DNA from 3 places in the Streptomyces sp. NPDC006450 genome. Region 3 is predicted to be linked to each of the others. Evidence: riboswitches for the same ligand, from Rfam matches in the RefSeq annotation. Region 3 holds a riboswitch; each other region holds the start of a gene.

Region 1 (10,250 bases), on a different contig from region 3:
GCCACCGGCAGCTCCGAGATATCGACCCACGCGGACTGTTCCGGCGGCCTGGTCTCCGGCGGCGGGATCAACCAGGCCATCGGTACCGGCGGGAGCGCGAACGGCAACCACGTCAACGGGAGCTCACCCAGCTCGGACGGCACCACCGAATACACCGGCTCCACCGGGGTCGTCGGCACCGACGTGACGCACTGGCTCGGTATCGGCGGAAGCGGGGGCCAGGTCAACGCCTCCTTCTCCAGCACCCCGTACGCGATGTGCTTCACCAGCAACCTGATCAACCACACCCAGATCGTCATGAACAAGGCCAACACCCCCACCACCGGGGCGACGGTGGGCCGCGTCACGGCGACGTGTCCGGCCAACACCCGCCTGCTCGGCGGCGGCGCCCGCACCACCCCGGGCAACACGGGCAGCTACAAGGTGATCGCGAGCTTCCCCACCTTCAACAACTCCGCGCACAGCTACGGCGCCAAGGCCGCGGCGGACGGGGAGACCAACCCGGACTCCTGGTCGGCCGTCGGCTGGGACGGGAACAACAACAGCGCCAACTACACCTACGCCTACGCGATCTGCAGCGGAAGCGGGATCAACGTCTCGGGCGCCACGGTGAAGGTCCGCTACGCCGAGGTGAGCGGCCCCACCTCCGGCAGCACCGGCCAGACGGCGACCGTGGGCTGCGGCGGCGGTGAAGGGAAGCTGGTCAGCGGCGGCGCCGCGATCAGCGCAGGCAGCGTGACGACCACCGACTTCACCGGTCCGGGGTCGGGCGGCGACCACCTCAACGGCAGCTTCCCCAGCACCTCCGGCGGCAGCGCGGTCGGCGACGGGAGCACCACGGCGGCGTACTGGACGGCCGCCGCGCACACCGGGGGCCAGTCCTCACCCGGTACCCACACCGACGTCTGGGCGCTGTGCGCCGACGACGGCGTCTGAGGCGGCGGTTCGGACCGACCGGCTCCGCACCCGACGGCGGACGACGGACGACCGTCCCCGCACCTGAGAACCAGAGAGAGAATCCGATGAGCACCACCCTTTGGCGGGCTTCCGCCACCGCCACCACGACCACCACCGGCAAGGCCCTGCTGCTGGCCGCCCTGCTGTCCGTGACCGTGCCGGGAACCGCGTACGCCAAGACCGCCGACGTCACCGTCGTCAGCCCCGGGGCCGCCATGGGCCCGGCGACCCCCTTCACCGGGGTCTCCTCGCACGCGGACTGCGCCGGCGGCCTCGTCTCCGGCGGCGGGGCCGACCAGGCCATCGGCGACGACGACATGGCCAACGGCAATCATGTGATGGGCATCGTGCCCAGCGCCGACGGCGCCACCGAGTACACGGACGCACCCGGGATCGTCGGCAGCGACCCCACCCACTGGATGGCCTTCGGCGGCAGCGGGAGCCGCAGCAGCACGGCCTTCTCCACGACGCCCTACGCGATCTGCCTCGACAGCAACCTGATCAGGCACACCCAGGTGGTCATGAACAAGGCCCCCGGGCCCACCACGGGTCTGTCGTCCAAGCTCGTGACGGCGACCTGCCCGACCGGCACCGTCCTGCTCGGCGGCGGCGCCCGGACCACCCCCGCCGGGGTCGGCAGCCTCAAGCCGATCGCCAGTTTCCCCACCTTCAACGACGCAGCACACCACTTCGGCTCGATCGCCGCGGGCGACGGCGAGAGCGACCCCGACTCCTGGACGGCGGTCGGGGGAATCGGCGGCGGACGCGGTGCGGACAACATGACCTACGCGTACGCGATCTGCGGCGCGGGCGGCATCAAGCTCGACCACGTCTCCACGACCGTCCGGTTCACCGAGGTCAGCGGCCCGAACACGGCCTCGACCGGGCAGACGGCGACGGCCGGCTGCTCCCGCGAGGACGGGCGACTGGTGAGCGGGGGCGCAGCCATCAGCGGCGGCAACGTGACCACGACCGACTTCAGCAAGGCGACCTCGGGCGGTCCCCACCTCAACGGCAGCTTCCCCAGCGACGCCGCCGGCACGCCCGTCGGCGACGGCGGCTCCAACCCGTCGTACTGGACGGCGGCCACCCACAGCGGGGGCACGCCCTCCCCCGGCAGCTACTCCGACGTCTGGGCGCTGTGCCTGGACGTGCGCCACGGCCACAAGCGGTAGCTCCTCCGGCACCACGCCCCGACACCGGCGCGGAGCGGGACCTCCTCACCCGGGCGGTCCCGCTCCTTCAGGTCCCGGGCGCGTAGGCCTGCAGGCCTACGAGCCCACCGCCTCCGGCTCCTCGCGGGTGACGGCCGCCGGCTGCGCGGCCTCGGCGGGCCGGGCCGCCGTGACGGGCGCGGGCGACGAGCCCGCGGCCACGAAGGGCCGCCACCACGGCGCGCTCGGAGCGTCTGCCGCACCCGGCTCGAAGGGCTGTCCCGGCACCGGCAGGGCGATCGACGCCCCGGCTCCCGCCGCGGCGGTCACCGTGCCCTCCCCCGGCTCGTCCCACGGGTGCGGGGCGAGGTTGAAGGTGCCCCAGTGGATCGGCAGCATGGTTCCGCGCGCGACGCCGCCCTGGAGGTCGAGGTGGGCGCGCACGCCCTCCTCGGGCGTCATGTGGATGTCGGTCCAGAACTCCGAGTAGGCCCCGATCTGGATCATCGTGGCGTCGAAGGGCCCGTGCGCCGCGCCGATCTCCTCGAAGCCGGGGAAGTAGCCGGTGTCCCCGCTGTGGTAGATCCGGTGCTCGTCGCCCGCGACGACCCAGGACGCCCACAGGGTGAACTGCTGGTTGCGCAGTCCGCGCCCGCAGAAGTGCTGGGCCGGTGTGGCGGTGAGCGAGAGGCCGGCGACCTTGGTGGTCTCGTTCCAGTCGAGTTCGCGCAGCCGGTCGGCCGGGACTCCCCAGCGCTCCAGGTGCGCGCCGACGCCCAGCGGGACGGCGAAGACGGTGTCCGTTCCGGCCAGGGCCTTGATGGTGGGCAGGTCGAGGTGGTCGTAGTGGTCGTGCGAGATCACCACGACGTCCACCTCGCCCAGCGAGGCCAGCGGTACGGGCACGGGGTGCAGGCGCTTGGGACCGGCGAAGGGGAAGGGGGAGCACCGCTCGCCCCAGACCGGGTCGAAGAGGACCCGGCGCCCGTCGATCTCGGCGAGCACGCTGGAGTGGCCCATCCAGGTCAGCCGCAAGCCGCTGACCGGGGGCTTCGACAGCTCCGCGAGGGTCGTCGGGTAGACCGGAACGGGGGCGCCCGGGCTACGCCGGAGCCGCTGTTCCTTGTGGAAGTAGATCTTGGCGAACTCCGCCATGGACCCCGAGGGTCTGGTCCGGGTCCCGGCCGGGTTCTGGAACACTCCGTCGGCGAAGTTCGGCGAACGCCGGATCCGCTCCAGCCGGGCACCGGACGGGTCCGCGCCGAAGGCTTCGGGCCGCAGTGCACGCAGCCGTGGACGCAAGGGACGGGAGCCGGTCAAGGCGCCTCCAGTGTGGGGGGTGCGGGCAGGGCGTTCTCATGGTTACCACCATCCCAACGCGTGACACCCCCCAAGGATTCCGTTCCGTGGCTCCGAACGCTCCCCGGCCCCCGCCCGGCCCCCGCTCGGCCCCCGCGGGGGCCGCCCCCGCACCGTCCCCTACAGCGGCAGCAGGTCGGGCCGCTTCGCCTCCACGTGGTCCCCGGAGGACTCCCCGCGCAGCCGCCGGCCGATCCACGGCACCAGGTGCTCGCGCGCCCACTGGATGTTGTCGCGGGTGGTGTCCACCGAACCGCGCGGGCGCATCGGCGGCCAGGGCTGGTCCGGGTCGGCCGGCGTGTCGAGGCCGAGAACCTGGGCGGCACGCAGGGCGACCCGGGTGTGCCCCTCCGGCGAGAGGTGCAGCCGGTCGGCGTCCCAGGCCCGCCGGTCCTGTACGGATTTCAGCGACCAGAGGTCGAGTACGGGGCACTCGTACCGGTCGGCGATCGACCGGACGTGGGCGCTGAACGTCGCGATCTTGCCCCGCATGTGCCTGAGGACCGGCACGTCGCGCGTGTCGAAACCGGTGGTGATCACGACCAGGCCGACGGATCCGGCGAGGTCGCGCACGGCCGCCTCGTACCGTTCGGCCACGTCGTCGGGATCGCTGCCGGGCCGGATGATGTCGTTGCCGCCGGCGCAGAAGGTCACCAGGTCCGGTGCGAGCTCCTTGGCCCGGGGGACCTGCTCGGCCACGATCTGGTCCAGCAGCCGGCCCCGTACGGCCAGGTTCGCGTAGCGGAACCCACCGGAACCGGCGTACTCGCCGGAGGGGCCCAAGTCGCCGGACGCCCCGGATTCTTCGTGTCGCTCCTCGTTCCGGTCGGCCAGGAGGACGGCCAGCCGGTCCGCCCAGCCGACGAAGGTGTCCCCCGGTCCCGGGTCCCCGACGCCCTCGGTGAAGCTGTCCCCGAGCGCCGCGTACGAGCCAATGGTCTTGGTCTTGGATGTCGTCGTCGCTGCCACGGGAACCCATACTTCACCGCGGATCATGACCTACGCGACCGTAGCCAGGGCCTTACGGACCGTGATCTTCACCACCCCCCGGGCGGGGAATAGGACAGGTGGGACCGGGACCCCCCTCCGGTCCCGGCCCCACGGCTCAGACGAGCAACCGGGTCTCGGCGCTCGGTAGTTTGCTCCACCAGTGGCCGTACCGCCGGTAGACCTCCGGTTCACGGTCGGCCAGGAAGGCCGTCAGCGCCCGGGCCTCGCCCGCGAGCGCCTCCCAGACCGCCTCCGGGAGGGGGTGGAAGGCGGTCGCCTCGATCCCGCCGCCCGCCCCGGCCGGACGCCATACCCCGGCGACCCTGCCGTCGACCAGCAGGGTCGCCAGGGTGTCGCCGTTCATCCGCGCGACGAGCTTCCGGTACCGCGGCGGAACGATGCGGCTCCGGTCGGCGTACGCCAGGAGCACGCTGTCCCACATGGCCATGAGCCGGGGCGGCGCCGGCGTGTCCTCCTGCGGACGCGGTGCGCCCGGGAGGTCGAACAGTTCCTCGCCCTCCGGCCCCGCCAGCCGGTCGAGCCTCCCGGAGAGCTCCAGCGCCCGCAACGCCTGGCGCACCCTGGCCCGCTGGACCAGGGAGAACTGCGCCACGTCCGCCACCGTCGCCGGCCCGAACCCCTCCAGGTAGCGCAGGACCAGCGTCCGCAGGGACTCCTCCGCCGCCTCCGGGTCCGCCGGCACCGTGCGCGGCCGGCGCAGGGGCGCGACGTACGACGGACGCTCCCCGAACGACCACGGCGCGGCGGTGGGCGCGTGCAGCAGCGGCGCGTACTGCCGCAGCCCCCACCACGCTCCGGGCCGCGGCGCCGCTCCCAGCCGGTGCCCGAGCCAGGCCTCGCACTCCGCCGTCGTACGGGGCCGGTCGGCGAAGTCCAGCAGCTCCGGCGCGAGGACGTCGGCGTCCGCGGCCGTCAGCCCGGAGTCGGTGAAGCGGGTCCCGAGCCGGGCGGCCCGCACGGAGGGCTGCACGGCCTCCCGGAAGGACGGGTAGTCCTCCGCGTGCACGGCGTGCAGCGTCAGCCGCATCAGCGTCGACTTGACGACCTCGCGCCCCGCGAAGGCGGCGTCGAGGTCTGCCGGGTCGAGGCCGGAGAGCCGGTTCCACAGCGCGAGGTACGGCGAGGCCGCGTGCTGCGCCTGGAGCGCGACCACCCGGCGCACCGCATCACCGACGTCCATCGCCTCGCGCCGCAGCAGCAACTGCCGCGCCAGCGTGGAGCGGTTGAGCTCCCCTGCGCTGATCTTCATGCCACGACCGTCCCGTCCCCTGTCGGAACGGGCAGCCTAACCGGCACCTCCGACAGCACCTCGGATTCAGATGCTGACGCCCTTCGACCGGAGGTAGGCCAGCGGGTCGATGTCCGAGCCGTACGAGGGCCCGGTGCGGATCTCGAAGTGCAGGTGCGGGCCGGTCGAGTTGCCCGTGGAACCGGAGAGGCCGATGGTCTGGCCGCCGGTGACGCTCTGGCCGGAGGAGACGGACAGCTGGGAGAGGTGCGCGTACTGGCTGTACTTGCCGTCGGCGTGCCGGATGACGACCTCGTTGCCGTACGCGCCGCTCCAGCCGGCGGAGACCACGGTGCCGGCGCCGACCGCCCTCACGGTGGTGCCGGTGCTCGCGGAGAAGTCGACACCGGTGTGGTAGCCGCTGGACCACATGGAGCCGGCGGTCTTGTAGGCGGTGGACGGGCTGCTGCTGACGGGGGCGACGAAGCCGGACGAAGCGGAGCCGCCCTGCTGCTGGGCGGGAGCCTTGGGGGCGGGCGCCGCGGCTTCGACGGAGGAATCCGACGAATCGCCAGAATCGCCAGAATCCGAAGAACCGGAATAAGTGGAGGAAGGAGAGGAAACGGACTTCTTGGCCGGCTTCGGCTTCGGCTTCGGCTTAGCGGCCGGCGCGGACTCGGCCGCCGCGGCCGGAGCCGAACCCTTCGCGCCGAGCGTGAGCTTGAGGCCCGGGTGGATCAGCGACGGGTCGACGCCGACGGCCTCGCGGTTGTCCGCGTAGAGCTGCTCCCAGCCACCACTGAGGTGCTGGCGCTCGGCGATCTTGGAGAGGTAGTCGCCCGGCACCACGGTGTAGACGGTGGGGGCGCCCTGCGCGGCGGCGGGCGCAGCCCGGAGGGCCGACGGAACCTGCGCGGCCACGGCCTGCGGAGCCTGGACCGGAGCCGCGGCGGGTGCGGCGGCCGGGACACCCGCGGCGTGGGCGCCGGTGGCGCCGAGCAGCGGGAGCGCAAGGGCCGCGCCACCGGTGCCCGCGACGGCGAACCCGCGGGATATCGAGCGGGACTTGGGACGGCGGTGCTTACCCGTTCCGGACATGTCGAATTCCTCTCCGACGCCTGCGAGGTGAGCTGTCGGGTTCGGACTGGAGATGTCCGGCCGCCTCTGTGCCGGTGAACAGCACACGTACGGCTTCACCCCGAGCTGTCCCGTTGTAAAGATCTCGACCGGAGATCGGGAACAGCGGCTTACCTGGTTCCCCCGCTCCTGCCACGCGCGTGAATAGTCGGGTGCGGTTTCCGGTCGGCGGCAGGATTAGGCGGTCCGTCCGGATCGATCGCGAACGTAATCGAGTCCTACCGGGCGGAACAAGTCATGAATTCCCCAACAGAATCTTGAAGATGACGGGCCGCCGGAATTCCGGTCACCCTCCGTCCATTCCCCACCTTCAACAACCGCCCCAGCAAGGGAATTCGCCATTCGTGATCAGCCACTCACCGTCACCGTATGATCTGGCTCACGGGGGCGTGTCCGATCTCGCCTCTCGCTATGGCAAGTTGGCCGCAAGTAGCGTAATTCGGACACCACCCACGACGACGACACGGAGGAGCCCGGTGATCCAGCCGATACCCCAGAGCCCCCACAGCCATCCGGTACCGCCGGAGCCCGTCATGACCGGAGTGCGCAACTTCCGCGACGTGGGCGGCTTGCCGACCACGGACGATCGAAGGGTCAAGTCGGGACGACTGTTTCGAAGCGGACATCTGGCGCATGCCACCGAAAGCGACGCGCAGTTCCTCGGGTCGCTCGGGCTGCACACCGTCTTCGACTTCCGCAACGGCGCCGACCACGCGCTGGAGGGGGCGGACGTGGAGCTGCCCGGGGTGCTCAACGTCAACATTCCGCTGTCGGATCCGGCCGACGGCAGCGAGTTCTGGAAGATGGTCCGCGACGGGGACCTGGCACAGCTCCGGGAGATCCTGGGCGAGGGCAAGGCCGCCGCGCGGATGTCCCGTTCGTACCGGACGATGATCCGGACCCGCACCGCCGAGCACAGCCGGGTGGTGCACGCGCTCGCCGAGGACAGCGTCCCGGCCCTCATGCACTGCGCCGCCGGGAAGGACCGGGCCGGCCTGTCGATCGCCGTCACCCTGCTCGCGCTGGGCGTCGAGCGGGAGGCGATCCTCGCGGACTACCTGGAGTCGAACGCCCCGCACAACCGCTACCGGGTCCGCCGGGGCAGCGACTCTCCCGAGGCCCGCGCCCCCGAGGTGATGGAGCTGCTCGCCCCGCTCTTCGACGCGCGCGCCCCGTATCTGGCCACGGCCTTCGATGCCATCGACGAGGAGTGGGGCGGCGTGGAGCGCTACCTCGCCGAGGGCCTCGGACTCGCGCCCGAGACCCTCGACAGGCTCCGCGACCGGCTGCTGGACTGACGCCCCACGAAGCGGGCCGTCGCCCGCCGGGCCGACCGGGCGGTCGGCACGGCGGCAGACCCGGAGACCGCCTCAGCGGTTGGCGACGGCCTGCTTCACCAGGGTCCGGCCGAAGTCCCACATCAGCGCGCCGCCGCCGTGGGCCTCGTCCATGACCGCGCGGAAGGCGCCGACGAAACGGTCGACGTCCGCCTCGTCCACGATCAGCGGCGGGATCAGCTTGATCACTTCCAGGTGGTCGCCGGAGACCTGCGTGAGGATCCGGTGCTTCTGCAGCAGCGGTACCACGACCATCTGCGCGAACAGCCCCTTGCGCGCCGCCTGGAGCATGCTCCAGCGGCTCCGCAGCCCCAGCGAGGACGGCCGGCCGAACTCGATGCCGATCATCAGCCCGCGTCCCCGTACCTCGTGGAGCAGTTCGTACGTGTCCACGAGCGCGGCGAGCCGCCCGCGCAGCAGGTCACCCATCGCGCGGGCGTTCGCCACCACCTGCTCGTCCTCCATGACGGAGAGGACGGCGAGTCCGGCCGCCATCGCCTGCGCGTTGGAGCCGAAGCTGGCGGAGTGGACGAGCACCCGGTCCATGGAGGAGTAGACCTTCTTGAAGATCCAGTCCTTCCCCAGGGTCGCGCCGACGGGCACGTAGCCGCCGGAAAGGGCCTTGGCCACGCACACCAGGTCCGGTTCGACTCCGGCCTCATGCTGGTAGGCGTAGAAGTCGCCGGTCCGCCCGAGGCCGGTCTGCACCTCGTCCGCGATCAGCAGCGCCCCCCGCCGGTGCAGCAGCTCCTGTGCGGCGAGCAGGAACCCGGGCGGGGCGGCGAGCACCCCCTTGCCCTGGATCGGCTCCACGACGAAGGCCGCCACGTCCCCCTTCTTCAGCTCCCGCTCCAGCGCGGCCAGGTCCCCGAGGGCGATCTTGGTGTCGGGCAGCAGCGGTGCGAAGCCGTCGCGGAAGCCGGCCTCGCCGTTGACCGAGAGCGAGCCCGTGGTGAGCCCGTGGAAGGCGTGGTCGCAGTAGAGGACCCTGGGCCGCCCGGTGGCGTACCGGGCGAACTTCAGGGCGGTCTCCACCGCCTCCGTGCCGCTGTTGCCGAAGAAGACCCGGTCCAGGTGCGGGCTGTGGGAGAGCAGCTTCTCGGCCAGCAGTCCGGGCAGCGGCTGGCAGTCGAAGCGGGTCAGGTCGGCGAGCTGGGCGTCCAGCACGTCGTGCAGGGCCTGCCTGACCACCGGGTGGTGGCGCCCCAGGCCCATCACCCCGAAGCCGGCCAGCATGTCGAGGTAGTCGTTGCCCTCGGCATCCCAGAAGTGGGCTCCCTCGGCCCGCTCGTAGACCTTGTCGAAGCCGATGGTCTGGAGCATCCGGGGCAGCTGGTGGTTGAGGTGACGGGCGTGCAGTGCGTACCGCTCGCCGCCCCGCTCGGCGAGCAGGGCGGCGAGGTCGAAGCCGGTCATGCCGACTTGTCCCGGTTCCCGCCCACGGTCTCGCGGGCCGCCCGCAGCGACTCCTTCAGCGAACCCATGGTGGCCAGGACGGCCGTGGGCTCGTACCCGCAGTGCGCCATGCAGTTCGCGCAGCGCGGGTCCTTCCCGCGGCCGTACTTGCTCCAGTCGGTCTCCTCGATCAGTTCCCGGTACGTGGGCACGTACCCGTCGCTCATCAGATAGCAGGGGCGCTGCCATCCGAAGAGCGAGTAATTCGGAATGGCCCAGGCGGTGCAGGGGAAATCGGCTTTGCCTTCCAGGAAGTCCAGGAAGAGCGGGGAGTGGTTGAGCCGCCAGCGCCGCCGGTTCCCGCCCGCGAAGGCCTTCTTGAAGAGTTCGCGGGTCTGTTCGACGCCGAGGAAGTGCTCCTGGTCAGGGGCCTTTTCGTAGGCGTAGGCCGGCGAGATCATCATCTCGTCCACCTGGAGATCGTCATTGAGGTAGTTGAGGACCTCGATGATGGTCTGCGGGGTGTCGGTGTTGAAGAAGGTCGAGTTGGTGGTGACCCTGAATCCGCGCCGCTTCGCCTCCTTGATGGCCGCGACCGCCTCGTCGAAGACGCCTTCCTTCGCCACCGACTCGTCGTGGCGCTCGCGCAGTCCGTCGATGTGCACGGCGAAG
Region 2 (10,250 bases), on a different contig from region 3:
GCTCACCCACGGGATCGCGGTGACGATGACGGCGTCGGTGTCCGGCGAGGCCAGCGCCGCGGAGACGGCCGTGCGGAAGTCCTCCGGCGAGGCGGCCGTGGTCAGGTCGAGCGGCGCCAGCGGCCGCAGCCCCTCCGTCAGGCAGGCGTCGTAGGTGAGGACCCCGAGCGATTCGGAGTTGCCGAGGATGGCCACCCGCGGCCCGGCCGGTACCGGCTGCGAGGCGAGCAGCAGGCCGACGTCCACCAGCTCGGTCACCGTGTCGACGCGGATGACGCCGGCCTGCCGCAGCAGCTCCGAGACCGTCGCCTCGGGCAGCCGGGTGCCGGGGACCACGTGTCCGGCGGGAGTGTGCCGGCCTCCCTTGGCGACGACCACCGGCTTGACGGCCGCGGTGCGCCGGGCGAGCCGGGTGAACTTCCTCGGGTTGCCCAGGGTCTCCAGGTACATGAGCGCGACATCGGTCGCCTCGTCGTCGTACCAGTACTGGAGGATGTCGTTGCCGGAGACGTCGGCACGGTTTCCGGCGGAGACGAAGGAGGACAGGCCCTCCCCGCGCCGCAGCAGCCCGGAGAGCAGCGCGATGCCGATCGCCCCGGACTGGGTGAAGAGGCCGACTCTCCCCCGCGCGGGGGCCGGAGCGGGGGCCAGGGAGGCGTTCAGCTCCACCTCGGGGGCCGTGTTGATCACCCCGAAGGCGTTCGGTCCGATGAGCCGCATCCCGTACGAGCGCACTTGCCGCACCAGTTCGCGCTGGCGGGCCAGGCCCTCGGCCCCGCTCTCCCCGTATCCGGCGGACAGGACGACCAGGCCCTGCACCCCGTGCTCACCGCAGGCCGCCACGGCGTCCGGGACCCTGTCCGCCGGGACCGCGATGACGGCGAGGTCGACCGGGGCGCCGACGGCGCCGAGGGTGGGATAGGCCCGCACGCCGTCGAGGAGATCGCGGGTGACGGCCTCGTTGACGGCGTAGAGGTGGCCGTGGAAGCCGCTGTCGCGCAGGTTGCGCAGGGCCGCCGCGCCCACGCCCGCGAGGGAACGGCTGACTCCGATCACCGCCACCGAGCCGGGGGTCAGCAGTCGCTGGACGGAGCGGGCCTCGGCGCGCTGTTCGCGGGCGCGCTGGACGGCGAGGGACTCGGCGGTCGGTTCGAGGTCGAGGGTGAGGTGGACGGAGCCGTCTTCGAAGCTGCGCTTCTGCTGGTAGCCGGCGTCGGTGAACACCTTGATCATCTTGCTGTTGGCGGGCAGCACCTCGGCCGCGAAGCGGCGGATCCCGCGCTCGCGGGCGACCGCACCGATGTGTTCGAGCAGGGCGGAGGCGACTCCGCGTCCCTGGTGGGCGTCCTGGACGAGGAAGGCGACCTCGGCCTCATCGGAGGGCCCGGTGGCCGAGCGGCCGTCGGCGCCGATCCGGTCGTAGCGGACGGTGGCGATGAACTCGCCGCCGATCGTCGCGGCCAGGCCGACCCGGTCCACGTAGTCGTGGTGCGTGAAGCGGTGCACGTCGCGGTCGGAGAGCCGGGGGTAGGGAGCGAAGAACCGGTAGTACTTGGACTCGTCCGAGACCTGCTCGTAGAAGCTGACCAGCCGGCCCGCGTCATCGGTGGTGATGGGCCGGATCCGGGCCGTTCCGCCGTCCCGAAGGACGACGTCGGCTTCCCAGTGATCCGGGTACGAGGGGTCGGACTCGGTCGTCATGGGGTCACCTTAAGGCTCGAACGGTCCGATTGGCCTGGGCGCGGCGCATCGGGCAAGCTGGCTCGAATCAGGGCAAGCTGGGGTAGGTCGATTGGCGGGAAACTCGGGCCGAAGGTCGGTTCGACCATTCCGGACGCCGTGAGAGACTGGTCTAGACAACCGTAAGAACCTGAAGGGCATCACCATGGCAGAGCGCCGCGTCAACGTCGGCTGGGCCGAGGGCCTGCACGCTCGTCCCGCCTCGATCTTCGTCCGCGCGACGACCGCTTCCGGCGTCCCGGTGACCATCGCGAAGCTGGGCGGCGACCCCGTCAACGCCGCCTCCATGCTGGCGGTTCTGGGCCTGGGCGCCCAGGGTGGCGAGGAGATCGTCCTCTCGTCCGACGCCGACGGCGCCGAGGTCGCGCTGGACCGCCTCGCGAAGCTGGTCGCCGAGGGGCTCGAGGAGCTCCCCGAGACCGTCTGACCCTTCGGGTTCGACCCGCAGGACTTGCACGGCGAAGCCGTTGCCCCCGACCGCCGAGGTCGGGGGCAACGGCTTCACTGCTTTCCGTGCGGAATCCGGCCGGCCCGTGGCCCGTCGGCCCGGCGGCTCTTCGGTACCTCGGCCCGCCGACGCTTCGACCCGTCGCCTCGTCGACCGCCCGTCTTCGACTCCGGCAGAAATGCGCACACCGCAATTCCGGTACGCTCGATTCCGGCGGATCGAATTCCGATGGAATGGCACGCGGGGCACGGGCGTCGATTACCCGGCCCGGATATCCCACCTTTGTATACGGCGTTTGTTAATGCGGAACGCTCGCCGTGTTTACGGCAGGTTGCAAAGTCCTCACGCGCATCCGGTGCGCCCCCGCCGCCCGGTCCACGTGCACCGCCGTCAGCGCCCGGGCCCGCTCGGCGTCGCCCCGGGCCACCGCGTCCACGATCGCGCCGTGCTCCGCCCAGGACTCCACGGGCCGCACCGGGGCCTCCACCACGTACATCCAGGCCACCTTGTGGCGCATCTGGGTGAGCAGGGCGATCAGCCCGGGGCTGCCCGAGGCCTGGGAGAGCGTCTCGTGGAACCAGCCGCCCAGGGAGCGCAGATCCTCCCCCTGCCCCCTCCTGGCCCGCTCCTGGCCCAGCCTGACCAGGCCGCGCAGCACCTTGAGGTGGGCCTCGCTGCGCCGCCGGGCCGCCCGGGCGGCCGCGAGGGGCTCCAGGAGCATCCGCAGCTCCAGGAGATCGGCCGCCTCCTGTTCCGTCGGCTCGGCCACACAGGCGCCCGCGTGCCGCCGGGTGGTCACGAACCCCTCGGACTCCAGCGTGCGCAGCGCCTCGCGCACCGGGACGCGCGAGACTCCGTACCGGCGGGCCAGCACCTCCTCGGTCAGCCGGCCGCCGGGCCCGAACACTCCGGAGACGATGTCGTCGCGGATCGCTGTGCATACCGTGTGCGCGGGAATACGCAAGACCGGACCTCCGCCTTTTTCGTATGACTGTGCGCGTTGCGACTCTATTGCAACACACGATAATTTCCGAGGACGGCCGGAAATACGAAACATTCACAGAACTCAGAGCGCGAGGCGAGAAGCACGAAGCGGGAAGCACGAAGGCCCCGGCTCGAAGAGAGCCGGGGCCTTCGCGGAAGTCGTGCGCTGGGGCAGTGGGTCAGAGGGTGACGCCGTGCGAGCGCAGGTACGCGACCGGGTTGATGTCCGAGCCGTAGTCGGCGCCGGTGCGGGCCTCGAAGTGCAGGTGCGCGCCGCTGGAGTTGCCCGTGTTGCCCGACAGGCCGATCTGCTGGCCCGGGGTGACCTGCTGGCCGACCCTGACGCCCACCGAGTAAAGGTGGCCGTACTGCGTGTACGTGCCGTCGGCGTGCTTGATGACGACGTTGTTGCCGTATGCGCCGCCCCAGCCCGCCTCGACCACGGTGCCCAGGCCGACCGCGCGCACAGAGGTGCCGGAGTCCGCGTGGAAGTCGATGCCGGTGTGGCTGCCGGAGGACCACATGGCGCCGCCCGCGTGGTACTGCGTGCTGACGTAGGAGCCGTCGATCGGGGACACGAAGGTGTTGAGGCGCTTGCGCTCCTCTTCGCGCGCGGCGCGCTCGGCGGCCTCGCGCTCGGCCTTGGCCTGGGCTTCGGCCTTCGCCTTGGCCTCGGCGGCCCGCTGCCTGGCGTCGGCCTCGGCCTGCGCCTTGGCGGCGGCGGCCTCGGCGGCGCGCTGCTGGGACTGGGCCTGGGCCTCGACGTCACCGGCGAGCTCGTCGGCCACCACGATGGTGTTGAGGGCGCCGGTGTCCTCGATCGAGGGGGACTGGTCCGCGGCGAACGCGGGACCGGCCAGGGAGCCGACGACACCAGTGGTGGCGAGGGCGGCTATGCCGGCATAACCGGCGGTCCTGCGGCTCAGACGACTGGAACCACGGTGCTTGCCGGCGGCACGACTGCCAAACGCCATGAAGGGTTTGATCCTTTCCTTCCCTCTCGCCTACCGGGTTAGCTGACGGGTTCGGAGCAGGAAGGTCTCCTACGGGCCCCCTCTTGCGAGGCGGTCCGATTCACCCCAGGGACACATGTGGGTCCCCGGCTCCCCAGGCTCGCGCCTGACGGGGACTCGGCGATTGCTGTCCGGTGCCGCGGATGCGGCGGTGACAACTGACGAACAGCACGGCCGACGCTAGGCGGATCATCAGTCAATCGCCAAACAGACTCGCCCTTTTGTTGCGTACGCCACACCACATACAAGCAACCACACCACCAAAGAGGACAGAAAACCCAAAAGGGACTCCAGCGGACAAGCCGCCGGAGTCCCCTACCGGATCCCGTTGTGCGGCGGGTCAGTTGTCGACCCGCCGGCAGTCAACGGACGGTCAGTTGGTGACCACGCTCACTTCACCGATCCCGAGGGCCCGCACCGGCTCCTCGATCTGCGAGGCGTCGCCGACCAGGATCGTGACCAGGCGGTCCACCGGGAAGGCGTTCACGACCGCCGAAGTGGCCTCCACCGTCCCGGTTTCGGCGAGCCGCGCGTACAACTGCGCCTGGTAGTCGTCCGGGAGCTCCTGCTCCACCTGGTCGGCGAGCGTGCCCGCGACGGAGGCCGCCGTCTCGAACTTCAGCGGGGCGACGCCCACCAAGTTCTGCACGGCCACGTCCCGTTCGGCGTCGGTCAGGCCGCCCGCCGCGAGGGTGCGCAGCACCGTCCACAGGTCTTCCAGGGCCGGGCCGGTGTTCGGGGTGTCCACCGAGCCGCTGATGGCGAGCATCGAGGCGCCCTTGCCGTCGGCGGTGGAGCGCAGCACCTGGCCGAAGGCGCGCACGCCGTAGGTGTACCCCTTCTCCTCGCGCAGCACCTTGTCCAGCCGGGAGGTGAGCGTGCCGCCCAGGCAGTACGTGCCGAGCACCTGGGGCGCCCAGACCCGGTCGTGCCGGTCGGCGCCGATGCGGCCGATCAGCAACTGCGTCTGCACCGCGCCGGGCCGGTCGACGATGACCACGCGGCCCGTGTCGTCGGCGGTGATCGGCGGGACCGGGCGCGGGGCGGTGGTGTCACCGGTCCACGCGCCCAGGGTGTCGGCCAGGACGGCGTCCAGGTCGATGCCGGTCAGGTCTCCGACGACCACCGCGGTGGCGGTCGCGGGGCGCACGTGGGCCTCGTAGAAGGCGCGTACGGCCACGGAGTCGATGCGGGCGACCGTCTCCTCGGTTCCCTGGCGCGGGCGGGACATCCGCAGGGAGGCCGGGAAGAGCTCCTTCGAGAGCTGCTTGGCGGCGCGGCGCTGCGGGTTGGCGCTCTCGTGCGGGATCTCGTCGAGCCGGTTGCGCACCAGGCGGTCCACCTCGGCGTCGGAGAAGGCCGGCGAGCGCAGGGCCTCGGCGACCAGGCCCAGCGCCTTGTGCAGGCGGGAGGCCGGGACCTCCAGGGAGACCCGCAGGCCGGGGTGGTCGGCGTGCGCGTCGAGGGTGGCGCCGCAGCGCTCCAGCTCGGCGGCGAACTCCTCGGCGGAGTGCTTGTCGGTGCCCTCGGACAGGGCCCGGACCATGATCGTGGCCACGCCGTCGAGGCCCTCGGGCTCCGCGTCGAGCGGGGCGGCGAGGTTGATCTCGACCGCGACCACCTGCTGGCCCGGGCGGTGGCAGCGCAGCAGGGTCAGGCCGTTGGCCAGTACCCCGCGCTCGGGGGCCGGGAAGGCCCACGGCTGCGGCTCGCCGGCCTCGGGGCGCGGGTGGAAGGTCATCGTGACGGCTGCGGTGTCGCTCACTGCTCCGCCCCTTCGTTCTCGTCGCTCGCGTCGGTCGCGCTGTTGTCGCCGGGCTCGCCGGCCTCGTCGGTCTCGTCGGCCGCGATCGGCTCGTAGACGAGCACCGCGCGGTTGTCGGGGCGCAGTCGGGCCGCGGCCACGGCCTGCACCTCCTCGGCAGTGATGTCGAGGACGCGCTGGACGGCGGTCAGGGCGAGCTGCGGGTCGCCGAACAGCACTGCGAAGCGGCACAGTTCGTCGGCGCGGCCGGCCACCGTGCTCAGCCGGTCCAGCCACTCGCGCTCCAGCTGGGCCTGCGCGCGCTCCATCTCCTCGGCCGTCGGGCCCTCGGCGGCGAACCGCGCGAGCTCCTCGTCGACGGCCGCCTCGATCTCGGGGACCTCGACCCCGCTGGAGGTCTTGACGTCCAGCCAGCCCATCGAGGGCGCGCCGGCGAGGCGCAGCATGCCGAAACCGGCCGCGACGGCGCTCTGGTCGCGGCGCACCAGGCGGTTGTGGAGCCGGGAGGACTCTCCGCTGCCCAGGACGGTCAGCGCCACGTCGGCGGCGTCGCACTCGCGGGTGCCGTCGTGCGGGAGCCGGTAGGCCGCCATCAGCGCGCGGGCCGGAACCTCCTCGACGACCTCCTCGCGCAGCTGCTCCCCCATGATCTCGGGCAGCGAGCCGTCGCGCGGCGGCTGCTTGCCGTCGTGGCCGGGGATGGTGCCGAAGTACTTCTCGACCCAGGCGAGCGTCTTCTCGGGGTCGATGTCGCCGACGACCGAGAGCACCGCGTTGTTGGGCGCGTAGTACGTACGGAAGAACGCGCGCGCGTCCTCCAGGGACGCGGCGTCCAGATCGGCCATGGAACCGATCGGGGTGTGGTGGTACGGGTGGCCCTCCGGGTAGGCCAGGGCCGTCAGCTTCTCGAAGGCCGTGCCGTACGGGACGTTGTCGTACCGCTGGCGGCGCTCGTTCTTGACGACGTCGCGCTGGTTCTCCATGGACTCGTCGTCCAGGGCCGCCAGCAGCGAGCCCATCCGGTCCGCCTCCAGCCACAGCGCGAGCTCCAGCTGGTGGGTCGGCATCGTCTCGAAGTAGTTGGTCCGCTCGAAGCTGGTGGTGCCGTTGAGGGAGCCGCCGGCTCCCTGGACCAGTTCGAAGTGGCCGTTGCCGGAGACGTTCTTCGAGCCCTGGAACATCAGGTGCTCGAAGAGGTGAGCCAGGCCCGTACGTCCCTTGACTTCGTGGCGCGAGCCGACGTCGTACCAGAGGCAGACTGCGGCGACCGGGGTCAGGTGGTCCTCGGACAGCACCACGCGCAGGCCGTTGGCCAGCCGGTGCTCGGTCGCTGTGAGGCCGCCGGAGCCGGCGTGAGCGGTGGCCGTGTGACCCATGGGCATGTGGTCCCTTCGATCGCGATGCAGAGATTCCTGTCAGACCTGCCACTGTATGCAAGCGTGTCGGGACACGGAGAAGTTCCCGGCCCAGTCCTGGGTCGGAGTCGGCGTTGTCGGTGCCTCGGGACACAATGGTCCGCGTCACCCGTGTCCGAAACCGGTCCGCCCCCGTACCGGCCCCGTCCCAGCCCCACCACCCGCCCCACCCCGTGAGAGCTCAGCTCATCCCGATTCTTGGTTAAGGAGCCGCGCAGCGATGGCCCGCCGCAGCACGAAGACCCCGCCGCCGGAGGATTTCGAGGAGAAGATCCTCGACATCGACGTCGTCGACGAAATGCAGGGCTCCTTCCTCGAGTACGCGTACTCGGTGATCTACTCCCGCGCCCTGCCCGACGCACGCGACGGCATGAAGCCGGTGCACCGGCGCATCGTCTACCAGATGAACGAGATGGGCCTGCGTCCCGACCGCGGCTACGTGAAGTGCGCGCGTGTCGTCGGTGAGGTCATGGGCAAGCTGCACCCGCACGGTGACGCGTCGATCTACGACGCCCTCGTGCGCATGGCGCAGCCCTTCTCCATGCGGCTCCCGCTGGTCGACGGCCACGGCAACTTCGGCTCGCTCGGCAACGACGACCCGCCGGCCGCCATGCGTTACACCGAGTCCAGGATGGCCGACGCGGCGTCACTGATGACGGACGGGATCGACGAGAACACCGTCGACTTCGCCGCGAACTACGACGGTCAGGAGCGGGAACCGGTCGTCCTGCCCGCGGCGTACCCGAACCTGCTGGTCAACGGCGCGTCCGGGATCGCGGTGGGCATGGCCACCAACATGGCCCCGCACAACCTCGGCGAGGTCGTCGCGGCCGCCCGCCACCTGATCCGCTACCCGGACGCGGACCTGGAGGCGCTGATGCGCTTCGTCCCGGGTCCCGACCTGCCGACCGGCGGCCGGATCGTGGGCCTCTCGGGCATCAAGGACGCCTACGAGAACGGCCGTGGCACCTTCAAGATCCGTGCCACGGTGGCGCTGGAGGACGTGACCCCGCGCCGCAAGGGGCTGGTCGTCACCGAACTGCCCTTCACGGTCGGTCCCGAGAAGGTCATCGCGAAGATCAAGGACCTGGTCGGCTCGAAGAAGCTGCAGGGCATCGCGGACGTCAAGGACCTCACGGACCGCTCGCACGGCCTGCGCCTGGTCATCGAGATCAAGAACGGCTTCCACCCCGAGGCCGTGCTGGAGCAGCTGTACAAGCTGACGCCGATGGAGGAGACCTTCGGCATCAACAACGTCGCGCTGGTGGACGGGCAGCCGCTGACGCTGGGCCTCAAGGAGCTGCTGGAGGTCTACCTCGACCACCGCTTCGAGGTCGTGCGCCGGCGCAGCGAGTTCCGCCGCGGCAAGCGGCAGGACCGGCTGCACCTGGTCGAGGGCCTGCTGGTGGCCCTGCTCGACATCGACGAGGTCATCCGGATCATCCGGGACAGCGACAACTCCGCTCAGGCCAAGGAGCGCCTGATGGAGCGCTTCTCGCTGAGCGAGATCCAGACCCAGTACATCCTGGACACCCCGCTGCGCCGGCTCACCCGCTTCGACCGGATCGAGCTGGAGTCCGAGCGCGACCGGCTGGCCGGCGAGATCGACGAGCTGACGGGGATCCTGGACTCCGACAGCGAGCTGCGCAAGCTGGTCTCAGCGGAACTGGCCGCGGTCTCGAAGAAGTTCGGCACGGAGCGCCGTACGGTGCTGCTGGAGTCGGCGGGGACGGCCGTCGCGGCGGTCCCGCTGGAGGTCGAGGACACCCCGTGCCGGGTGCTGCTGTCCTCCACCGGCCTGCTCGCCCGTACGGCCAACGCGGAGCCGCTTCCCGAGGAGGAGGGCGGCGCCCGTGCCAAGCACGACCTGATCGTCTCGCAGGTCGCGGCGACCGCGCGGGCCGACATCGGCGTGGTCACCTCGTACGGGCGGCTCCTGCGGCTGTCGGTGATCGACCTGCCGCAGCTGCCCGACACCCACGCCTCGCCGAACCTGGCGGGCGGCGCCCCGGTCTCGGAGTTCCTCTCCGGGCTGGAGGTGGACGAGCAGGTCATCTGCCTGACCTCGCTCGACGAGTCGGGGCAGGGCCTGGCGCTCGGCACCGAGCAGGGCGTCGTCAAGCGGGTCGTGCCGGACTATCCGGCCAACAAGGACGAGCTGGAGGTCATCACCCTCAAGGACGGTGACCGGATCATCGGAGCGGTCGAGCTGCGCACGGGCGAGGAGGACCTCGTCTTCATCACCGACGACGCCCAGCTGCTGCGCTACCCGGCGGCCCAGGTCCGCCCGCAGGGCCGCCCGGCGGGCGGCATGGCGGGTATCAAGCTCGCGGACGGCGCCAAGGTGATCCACTTCTCGGCGGTGGATCCGGCGCGCGAGGCCGTGGTGTTCACGGTGGCGGGCTCGCACGGGACGCTGGACGACTCGATGCAGTCCGGAAAGCTGACCCCGTTCGACCAGTACCCGCGCAAGGGCCGGGCCACCGGCGGCGTGCGCTGCCAGCGGTTCCTGAAGGGCGAGGACGTCCTGCTGCTGGCCTGGGCGGGTGCGTCCCCGGTGCGCGCGGCGGCGGCGAACGGAACTCCGGCCCTGCTGCCGGCCGTCGACCCGCGCCGTGACGGCTCGGGCACGGCGCTCCCGGCCGTGGTCGCGGCGCTGGCGGGGGCCGCGCTGTAGGAGGGCCGTAGGCGGTACGCGATCATTCGGGTGGTACGTCCGAGGGACGTACCACCCGAATGGCGACTAGTGTTTTCCCTCTTGGCACTGGTGGGTGGGGCGGGAGAACAGAGCTGATGAGCCGTCGATCGAGCAGCGGACTGATCGGGAACTGGGCGGAGGCCCAGCGCCGGGATCAGCGGACGCAGCTGATCCAGCAGCGTGAGGC
Region 3 (8,990 bases):
CCACGTCGTAGTGGTGGCTGACGGCCCGCCGGTCGCTGACCTTGGTGTGCCGGGCCCCGCCGCGGCGGGGTGCCTCCTCGGGCGGCGGAGCCGGCTTGGTCCACGGCCGTGCCAGGCCCACGAGGCTCCGTACGGCGGCCCGGGCGCGCGGATCGCGCAGCAGGGCGGCGGGCCCCCTGTGCTCGGCGGCCGCCGGCACGGGGTCGCGGTCCCGCTCCCAGAGCAGCCCGCCGACGCGGTCCAGCAGCTCGAACAGGTCCCCGTCGGCGGTGAGGTCCCCGGCGACCCAGGCGCGGGCCAGGCCGAGCTCGCCCGGCTTCCACAGGATCCGGCGCAGGGCGCGCCGGTTGTTCAGGACCAGGACGGGTCCGCCGAGCGGGCCGGCCTCGCTGCCGTCCCAGGCCCGGATGCGGACGGGGAGAGGGTCTCCCAGCAGGGTTTCGGCTAAAGCGGCCAGCCGCGGCGCGGCGTCGTTCATGCAAGCCCCTTCGACAAGCTTCGACAAGCTCCGATTGAGTTCCGACCGCACGGCATACCCGGATCCGGTCCCGGATATGCCGAAGGGGCCGCCCGCACCACGGATGGCGGGCGGCCCCTTCGGGTCACGCTGGGTCGTACTGGTCCTGCCGGTCCTGCTGTCCTGCTGGTCCTGCTGGTCCTGCTGGTCCTACGGGGTCAGGAGGCCTTGGCCTTCTGGGCCGGGGCCGGGGTGACGGCGGCCGGAGCCGGCTTGGCGGCCTCGTAGAACTCCTCGCGGGGGGTCTCCAGGGCGCCGAGGGAGACGACCTCGCGCTTGAGGAACATGCCGAGGGTCCAGTCGGCGAAGACGCGGATCTTGCGGTTCCAGGTCGGCATGGCCATGCCGTGGTAGCCACGGTGCATGTACCAGGCGAGCCGGCCCTTGAGCTTGATCTTCATCCCGCCCATGACGATCATCGCCACGCCCTTGTGGAGGCCGAGGCCCGCCACCGCGCCCTTGTTGGAGTGCGCGTACTCCTTCTGCGGGAAGCCGCGCATCCCGGAGATGACGTTGTCGCCGAGGACCTTGGCCTGGCGCAGCGCGTGCTGGGCGTTCGGCGGGCACCAGGCGTTCTCCACGCCGGCCTTGCGGGCGGCGAGGTCGGGCACCTGGGCGTTGTCGCCGGCGGTCCAGATGTAGTCCGTGCCCTTGACCTGGAGGGTCGGCTCGGCGTCCACGTGGCCGCGGGGGCCGAGCGGCAGGCCGTAGCGGGCCAGCACCGGGTTGGGCTTGACGCCGGCGGTCCACACGAGGGTGTTGGAGTCGACCTCGAGGCCGTTCTTCAGCACCACGTGGCCGTCCACGCAGGAGTCCATGGAGGTGTTCAGGTAGATCTCGATGCCGCGCGACTCGAGGTGCTCCTTGCCCCAGGTGCCGAGCTTGGGCCCGACCTCGGGAAGGATCTTGTCGGCCGCGTCGACCAGGATGAAGCGCATGTCCTCGCGCTTGATGCTGGTGTAGTACTTCGCGGCGTCGCGGGCCATGTCCTCGACCTCGCCGATCGTCTCGGCGCCGGCGAAGCCGCCGCCGACGAAGACGAAGGTGAGGGCCTTGCGGCGGACGTCCTCGTCCGTCGTGGACTCGGCCTTGTCGAGCTGCTCGAGTACGTGGTTGCGCAGGCCGATGCCCTCTTCCACGCCCTTCATGCCGATGCCCTGTTCGGCGAGGCCGGGGATCGGGAAGGTGCGGGAGATGGCGCCGAGCGCGATCACCAGGTAGTCGAAGGGCAGCTCGTACGCCTCGCCGACCAGCGGCGTGACGACGGCGACCTTGCGGTCCTGGTCGATGTTCGTGACCCGGCCGGTGAGGACCTCAGCCTTCGGAAGCACGCGTCGCAGCGGTACGACGACGTGCCGAGGCGAGATGCTGCCTGCGGCCACTTCAGGGAGGAAGGGCTGGTAGGTCATGTACGAGCGCGGGTCGACGACCGTGACGGTCGCCTCGCCGTAACGCATCTTCTTCATGATGCGCTTGGCTGCGTACAGGCCTACGTACCCACCTCCTACAACGAGGATCCTGGGACGCTCCGTGGTGCTCATGGAACGAGTATCCAGCACCCCAAGGGGTGACGCTCGTGAGCCCCTTCACAAGGACCTCCGGACCCTCTGCTACACTCCGCCGCCCACGTGACCGAGGTCATGGCGCGAAGCGGGAACCAGGGTGTAACGGGAGTCGTTGAACACCAGTCCTGAACTGGCCTCCAAGCCCTCAAGCGGAGTAGACCACCGCCTTCGTGGATACCTACTGCCAGAGGCTCCCGGCATCCGCCAATCGCACGAACGCGAGCAAAAAGAAGGCCCGAGGGGCCCCGGACTCGCCCAAAAGGCTCCTCCGGAGCCCTCACAGGCATCTTTTCCTTGTGAAGAACTTCACGAAGTTCATGTGGACGACGGGACCTAAGGCCCCCGGACGGCCCTCCGGAACCCCTGTCGGGCATCGCTCGCACGCACGACCGCGGCACGACGGCAGCTACGGGCGGGCGACCGGTCTGACGGGTGCCGGCCCGGACGGACGGGGGACCGGTCGGACGCGACGGTGCCCCCGGCGGGATGCGCCGGGGGCACCGTGGCGTGCGTTCGAGTCGGTCGTCAGGCGATGGACCAGGCGATTCCGTCGAGGATGTCGTGCTCCGAGACCAGGACCTCCGAGGCGCCGACCCGCTCCATGATCGCCAGCAGGACCAGGGCGCCCGCGCCGATCACGTCGACCCGTCCCGGGTGCATCACCGGGATGGCCGCGCGCTCGGCGTGCGTCAGCGTCAGCATCCGCTCGCTGACCTCACGGACCGTCTCGTACGGGATCCGGGAGTGGTGGATCCGCGCCGAGTCGTACGCCTCCAGGCCCAGCGCGATCGCGGCGACCGTGGTCACCGAGCCGGCCAGACCCACCAGGGTGCGCGCCTCGGCCAGCGGGACGGTCTCGGCGGCCAGGTCCAGCGCCGCCTCGATGTCGGCCCGTATCGCGGCCACCTGCTCCGCGGTCGGCGGGTCGGTGACGACCCCGTCCACCGTCAGGTGGCGCTCGGTCATCCGGACACAGCCCACGTCGACGGAGCGGGCCGCCCGGACGTGCTCGGTGCCGACCACGAACTCCGTGGAGCCGCCGCCGATGTCCACCACGAGGAAGGGCCGCTCCAGGCCGGTGTGGCCGGTCAGCTCACCGGTGGCGCCGGTGAAGGAGAACTCGGCCTCCTGGTCGCCGCTGATCACCTCGGGCTCGACGCCCAGGATGTCCAGGACCCCGCGGACGAACTCGTCCCGGTTCTCCGCGTCCCGGGAGGCCGAGGTCGCCACGAACCGCACCCGCTCGGCGCCGAGTTCCTTGATGACCGCCGCGTACTCGCGGCAGGCCGCGAAGGTGCGCTCCAGGGCCTCCGGGGCCAGCCGGCCCGTCTTGTCGACGCCCTGGCCGAGCCGGACGACGATCATCCGGCGGTCCAGCTCGATCAGCTCGCCGGTGGCGCGGTCGAGGTCCGCGACGAGGAGCCGGATGGAGTTCGTACCGCAGTCGACGGCCGCGACCCGGCTCACGCGCCCGCCTCCGTCGCTCCGGCCTCCACGGCCGTGTTCTCTTCGGCCTTCTTCTCCCCGCACGGGGTGACGCAGGCGCCCTTGGCCCACCACTCGGGCAGCATCGCCAGGGCCTCGTCGCCGAACGGGTTCACGCCCGGGCCCGCGGCCAGGGAGTGGCCGACCAGCACGTGCAGGCACTTGACCCGGTCCGGCATGCCGCCGGCGCTCGGGAAGCCCTGGAGCACCTCGATGGCGTCGCGGCGGGTGATGTAGTCCTCGTGCGCGGCCCGGTAGGCGTCGGCCAGTTCGGGGTCCACGGCGAGGCGGGCCTGCATCTCCTTCATCACGCCGTTGGCCTCCAGCGTGCCGATCGCACCGGCTGCGCGCGGGCAGGTCAGGTAGTACAGCGTCGGGAAGGGGGTGCCGTCGGGGAGTCGCGGTGCGGTCTCCACCACGTCCGGCTGCCCGCAGGGGCAGCGGTGCGCGATGGCGCGCAGCCCGCGCGGAGGGCGGCCGAGCTGCTGCTCGAACGCCTCGATGTCGGCGGCGGTCGGCTCGGTCCGGTCGGTCTGGGGCGGGGGCGTCTGCATGCCTGGAGGAAGTCTTTTCGTTCTCGTGGATGGGTGGGACTCAGTCGCCCGGGCGGTCGGCCTTGTCGACGCCGTCCCAGACGTTGGAGTACCAGGGCCGGTCGGTGGCGGCCTGTCCGCTGCGGCGCTGCTCTGCGCCGCCGGCACCGGGGTCGGTCATGATGTAGCTGATCTCCCCCGGCCGGACGAAGTGCAGGTGCTTGCGCGCCTGCTGCTCGGCGTACGCGTTGTCCTGCCAGCGGGCCTTCTCGTCGCGCAGCCGTTCCAGTCGGTCCCGTGCGGCGACGGCGTCCTTCTGCTGCTTCGCGATCTCCGAGCGCTGGGACACGTACTGGCGCATCGGATACGCGAGGGCGACGACCAGGGTACAGAGGACGAGGACGAGCAGGGCGGCCCGGCCGGTGAGCCGGCTGCGGCGGACCTGCCTGCGGGACTGCGAGCGGTACACGTGCGCCGCGGTCCGCTCGCCCAGCTGCTTGAGCCTGGTCGCGGTCGAGAACGTGGCGAACCGGTCCCGGTTCCCGGCCATTGATCCGCCTCCCCTATATGCGCACGACGCACTACGTCCCCGCACACGGTACGGGACCGAGTGCGGGGACGTAGGGAGGCTTGCGCCCGAAAGGGACTGATCAGCCCTTGAAGCGCGGGAACGCGCTGCGGCCCGCGTACACCGCGGCGTCGTCGAGGATCTCCTCGATGCGCAGCAGCTGGTTGTACTTGGCGACGCGGTCCGAGCGGGCCGGGGCGCCGGTCTTGATCTGGCCGCAGTTCACGGCGACGGCGAGGTCGGCGATGGTGACGTCCTCGGTCTCACCGGAGCGGTGCGACATCATGCACTTGAAACCGTTGCGCTGGGCCATCTCGACGGCGTCCAGGGTCTCGGTCAGCGAACCGATCTGGTTCACCTTGACGAGCAGGGCGTTCGCCGAGCCCTCTTCGATGCCGCGGGCGAGACGCTCGGGGTTGGTGACGAAGAGGTCGTCGCCGACGATCTGGACCTTGGAGCCCAGGCGGTCGGTGAGGGTCTTCCAGCCCGACCAGTCGTCCTCGAACAGCGGGTCCTCGATGGAGACGAGCGGGTACGCCTCGACGAGCTCGGCGTAGTAGTCGGTCATCTCGGCGGCCGAGCGGGACTTGCCCTCGAACTCGTAGTTGCCGTCCTTGTAGAACTCGGACGCGGCGACGTCGAGCGCGAGCGCGATCTGGGTGCCCGGGACGTAGCCGGCCTGCTTAATGGCCTCGACGATGAGGTCGAGCGCGGCGCGGTTGGACTCCAGGTTCGGCGCGAAGCCGCCCTCGTCGCCCAGACCGGTGGAGAGGCCCTTGGTGTGCAGGACCTTCTTGAGGGTGTGGTAGACCTCGGCACCCCAGCGGAGGGCCTCGGAGAAGGACTCCGCGCCGATCGGGGCGATCATGAACTCCTGGATGTCGACGTTGGAGTCGGCGTGCGACCCACCGTTCAGGATGTTCATCATCGGAACGGGCAGCAGGTGCGCGTTCGGGCCGCCGAGGTAGCGGAAGAGCGGCAGGTCCGAGGCCTCGGACGCGGCGTGCGCGACGGCGAGGGAGACACCGAGGATGGCGTTGGCTCCGAGGGAGCCCTTGTTCTCGGTGGCGTCCAGGTCGATCATCGCCTGGTCGATCAGGCGCTGCTCGGTGGCGTCGTAGCCGACGAGCTCCGGGCCGATCTGCTCGATGACGGCGAGGACGGCCTTCTCTACGCCCTTGCCCATGTAACGGTTGGGGTCACCGTCACGGAGCTCAACGGCTTCGAACGCTCCGGTGGAGGCGCCGGACGGGACTGCAGCACGGCCGGTGCTGCCATCGTCGAGGCCCACCTCGACCTCGACCGTGGGGTTGCCTCGGGAGTCCAGGATTTCCCGGGCTACGACGACGTCGATGGACGGCACGAGCATCTCCTTCTGGGATGTGACGCTGGGTGTGCGGTGGCATGTCAGGCCGTGGGATGGCCTTGCCGCCTAGAGCCTAACCGCCTCGGGGCACTCGACCGCCCGACCGCCCGGGTCCTGGGACGAAAAAGGGCCTGAATGCCCCTCTTACAGGACATAGGGCTCTTGCTCGGCGGCCATTTCGGAGGCTCCGTCAGGCCGGACGCACCCGCACACAGCACCGCCCGGCGCGAAGGGGGTTGCGCGCCGGGCGGTGGGATGACGTGGTGGAGCTACTGCGTGGAACTACTGCGCGTCGCGAAAGCGGCCGCGCCCGACCTCACAGGTTTCAGCTGAGCTTCAGCTTCTGGCCCGGGAAGATCAGGTCGGCGTCCGTGACGATGTCCTTGTTGAGCTCGTAGAGCTTCTCCCAGCCACCGGACACGCTGTTCGCGTCGGCGATCGCACCCAGCGTGTCGCCGGACTTGACCTCGTAGGAGCCGTTGCCCGTCTTGGGGGCCTCGGGCTTCGCGGCCGGGCGCTCGGAGCGGGTGGTCGGAGCCTCGGCGCGCTTGGTCTCCTTCTTCGACTCGGCCTTCTTCTCCTGCTTCTGCGCGGGCTTCGGCTGCGTCTTCGGCTTGGCGGGAGTCTGCGCCGAGCCGCCGGTGTAGGAGGAGTTCGACAGGCCCACGCCGCAGTGCGGCCAGGCGCCCTTGCCCTGGCCCTTGAGGACCTTCTCGGCGATGGCTATCTGCTGCGACTTGGAGGCCTGGTTGGCCTGCGCGGCGTACGTCTTGCCGCCGTACGCGGCCCACGTGGAGGACGAGAACTGCAGGCCGCCGTAGTAGCCGTTGCCCGTGTTGATGGACCAGTTGCCGCCGGACTCGCACGAGGCGACGCGGTCCCACTCGGAAGCGGTCGCGGCCGAAGCGGTGCCCGCGGCCATCAGCGGAGCCGCGACGGCGACACCGGCGACGCCGGCGAGCGTGACGATGCGGACGGCCTTGGAGCCGCGACGGTGCTTGCCCTTGCCCGAAAGCAGCATGGAGTTCTCCTCACCGACGCCTACGAGGTGAGCTGTCGGGTTCGGGCGAGTGAGTGCCCGGCCGAGCGACCTAGCGCTTGGCTTAACCCCTAGCCGGCTGATGTGACCGTCTCTCAACGGCCGCTACCGGCGCCTACCTTGGTTCCCCCGCTCCTGCCTTCGGCGCTTGACGCGACGAGTGTTCCCTCCGTCCGCCGGCAGGATTCGGCGATGCGGTCGAAGGAGCCCGCGGTGGCGAGCGATTCAGAAGGTAGACAGGTCTCCCCCCGATGTTCAACGAGCGACATCGGGGGGAACCCGCCCCTACTTGCACTCCCCGGAAGGGTGTTTGCGCAGGTGAGGGCGGGGTTTGCGGAACCCGTCGGGCCGGACACGCCAGTTGACCTGAAGAGACACATGTCTCACTTACAGAAAACGGACAATCAGCTGGTTCCGGGCGCCTCAAGTGTCCCTATTCGTGCGTTAGATCCAGATTCTGGCCGGGCTTGATCAGGTCCGCGTCCCCGCCGATGACCTGCTCGTTGGCCTCGTAGAGGCCCTTCCAGCCGCCCTTTACTCCGGTAGCGTCCGCGATCGTGATCAGGCTGTCGCCCTCCTTCACGGTGTACGTCGGGTCCGACGCGGCGTCAGACGCGACGGGCGTCTCGACGGCGGCCTGGCCGCGGTGCTTGCCGCCGCCCTCGGTCGCACCGGGGGTCGCCGGAGCGGCCGGGGAGGCGGATCCGCCGGGTGCGGCCGGAGTCGTCGGGGCCGTGGGATCAACCGGGTTGAGGGGATCTGCCGGGTTCGCCGAATTGCCCGGGTTCGTCGGGTTCGCCGGGTTCCCCGGGTCGGACGGGGTCACCGGAGCCGTCGGGTCCACCGGCAGGGTGGGGTCGTCCGGCAGCGTCGGGACCGCGGACGGCGGCGTGGGAGTCGTGGGGTCCGCCGGGCTCGTCGGAGGCGTCGGGTCGCCCGGGAGGCCGGGAGGCGGTGTCTGGAGGTCCGGCTCCGGCATGACGGGCAGTTCGCCCGGCACGCCGATCGGATAGTCGGGCAGCACCGAGGCCGACGAGCTCGGGCCCTGCTGCGTCGGGGCGCCGAAGTCCGTGGACCGCTTGCCCGATCCGGTGCCGGGCACGGAGTCGTCCGGGCGGGACGGGGCGGGGGCGACGGATCCGGAACCGCTGGGCAGGCCCGGGTCCACCGCGGCGGCGGGCGCGTCCTGCGTCAGGCCGGCCTGCACCCCGCACAGCGGCCACGCCTGGGGGCCCTGGGAAGCCAGGACCCGTTCGGCCACGGCGATCTGCTGGGAGCGGCTGGCGAGGTCGGCGCGCTCGGCGAAGTCGAGCCCGCCGGCGCTCTTCCACTGCTCCTGACTGAACTGCAGTCCGCCGTAGGCTCCACCGCCGAAGTTGGCACTCCACGTGCCACCGCTCTCGCACTCGGCGACCCTGTCCCATGTGGAGGTCTCCGCGGCGCTCGCTCCGGTGGCGGCGAGCAGGGGCAGGGCGAGTGCTGTGCCGGTGACTCCGGCGGTGACGACAAGTGCGGGCACTTGTCGGGGGCGTCTGTGGCGGCCGTTCCCGGAACGCATGAGGCTGCACCTTTCGCATAACGGCGGGGTAACGGCAGAACCTAGCGGCCTTCGAACGCCAGTCACAAGTTGGGGCGGTGAACTGACCTCCGGTCAGGGTGGTTTCAGGTGTTTTGGGGTTTTGATTCGGCCGTGAAGCGGACCGGAAGCGTCCGCAGGCCCCGCATGATGAGCCCGCCGCGCCAGCGCAGTTCCTCGGGAGGCACGGCCAGTTCCAGGTCGGGCAGGCGCGTCAGCAGGGTCGCGAGCCGGAAGGCGGTCCCACGGTCTCGGCGCCGCGCACCGTCACGCGCAACAGCGGGATGGTGGGCCGGACGTACACGGGCGTTCCCGCACGCCGCTCGTTCAGCCACGCCACC

The links. A riboswitch is a leader RNA that binds a small molecule or an ion and turns the genes downstream of it on or off. The one in region 3 is predicted to bind cyclic di-AMP.
Positions count from the first base shown of each region.
Region 1: another riboswitch for cyclic di-AMP. It lies ahead of ABZY57_RS18215 (LysM peptidoglycan-binding domain-containing M23 family metallopeptidase); the one in region 3 lies ahead of ABZY57_RS18295 (transglycosylase family protein).
Region 2: another riboswitch for cyclic di-AMP. It lies ahead of ABZY57_RS18755 (M23 family metallopeptidase); the one in region 3 lies ahead of ABZY57_RS18295 (transglycosylase family protein).

Region 1 is NZ_JBEXPT010000054.1:28,564-38,813, reverse strand. Features, by position in the region: gene ABZY57_RS18240 (hypothetical protein) at 1-936, shown strand, start outside; gene ABZY57_RS18235 (hypothetical protein) at 1,023-2,132, shown strand; gene ABZY57_RS18230 (MBL fold metallo-hydrolase) at 2,229-3,431, opposite strand; gene ABZY57_RS18225 (SGNH/GDSL hydrolase family protein) at 3,591-4,466, opposite strand; gene ABZY57_RS18220 (winged helix DNA-binding domain-containing protein) at 4,576-5,730, opposite strand; gene ABZY57_RS18215 (LysM peptidoglycan-binding domain-containing M23 family metallopeptidase) at 5,797-6,807, opposite strand; cyclic di-AMP (ydaO/yuaA leader) riboswitch at 6,812-7,007, opposite strand; gene ABZY57_RS18210 (tyrosine-protein phosphatase) at 7,380-8,144, shown strand; gene ABZY57_RS18205 (aspartate aminotransferase family protein) at 8,217-9,599, opposite strand; gene hpnH (adenosyl-hopene transferase HpnH) at 9,596-10,250, opposite strand, start outside.
Region 2 is NZ_JBEXPT010000057.1:29,496-39,745, reverse strand. Features, by position in the region: partial or broken gene ABZY57_RS18770 (GNAT family N-acetyltransferase) at 1-1,701, opposite strand, end outside; gene ABZY57_RS18765 (HPr family phosphocarrier protein) at 1,886-2,167, shown strand; gene ABZY57_RS18760 (GntR family transcriptional regulator) at 2,487-3,152, opposite strand; gene ABZY57_RS18755 (M23 family metallopeptidase) at 3,352-4,146, opposite strand; cyclic di-AMP (ydaO/yuaA leader) riboswitch at 4,159-4,318, opposite strand; gene ABZY57_RS18750 (pitrilysin family protein) at 4,559-5,926, opposite strand; gene ABZY57_RS18745 (pitrilysin family protein) at 5,947-7,326, opposite strand; gene ABZY57_RS18740 (DNA topoisomerase IV subunit A) at 7,586-10,042, shown strand; gene ABZY57_RS18735 (restriction endonuclease) at 10,159-10,250, shown strand, end outside.
Region 3 is NZ_JBEXPT010000055.1:7,448-16,437, reverse strand. Features, by position in the region: gene ABZY57_RS18325 (cyclopropane-fatty-acyl-phospholipid synthase family protein) at 1-478, opposite strand, end outside; gene ABZY57_RS18320 (NAD(P)/FAD-dependent oxidoreductase) at 676-2,058, opposite strand; gene ABZY57_RS18315 (Ppx/GppA phosphatase family protein) at 2,608-3,549, opposite strand; gene ABZY57_RS18310 (DUF501 domain-containing protein) at 3,546-4,121, opposite strand; gene ABZY57_RS18305 (septum formation initiator family protein) at 4,162-4,650, opposite strand; gene eno (phosphopyruvate hydratase) at 4,751-6,037, opposite strand; gene ABZY57_RS18295 (transglycosylase family protein) at 6,360-7,055, opposite strand; cyclic di-AMP (ydaO/yuaA leader) riboswitch at 7,058-7,230, opposite strand; gene ABZY57_RS18290 (transglycosylase family protein) at 7,507-8,592, opposite strand; partial or broken gene ABZY57_RS18285 (cytochrome P450) at 8,736-8,879, opposite strand; gene ABZY57_RS18280 (recombinase family protein) at 8,864-8,990, opposite strand, start outside.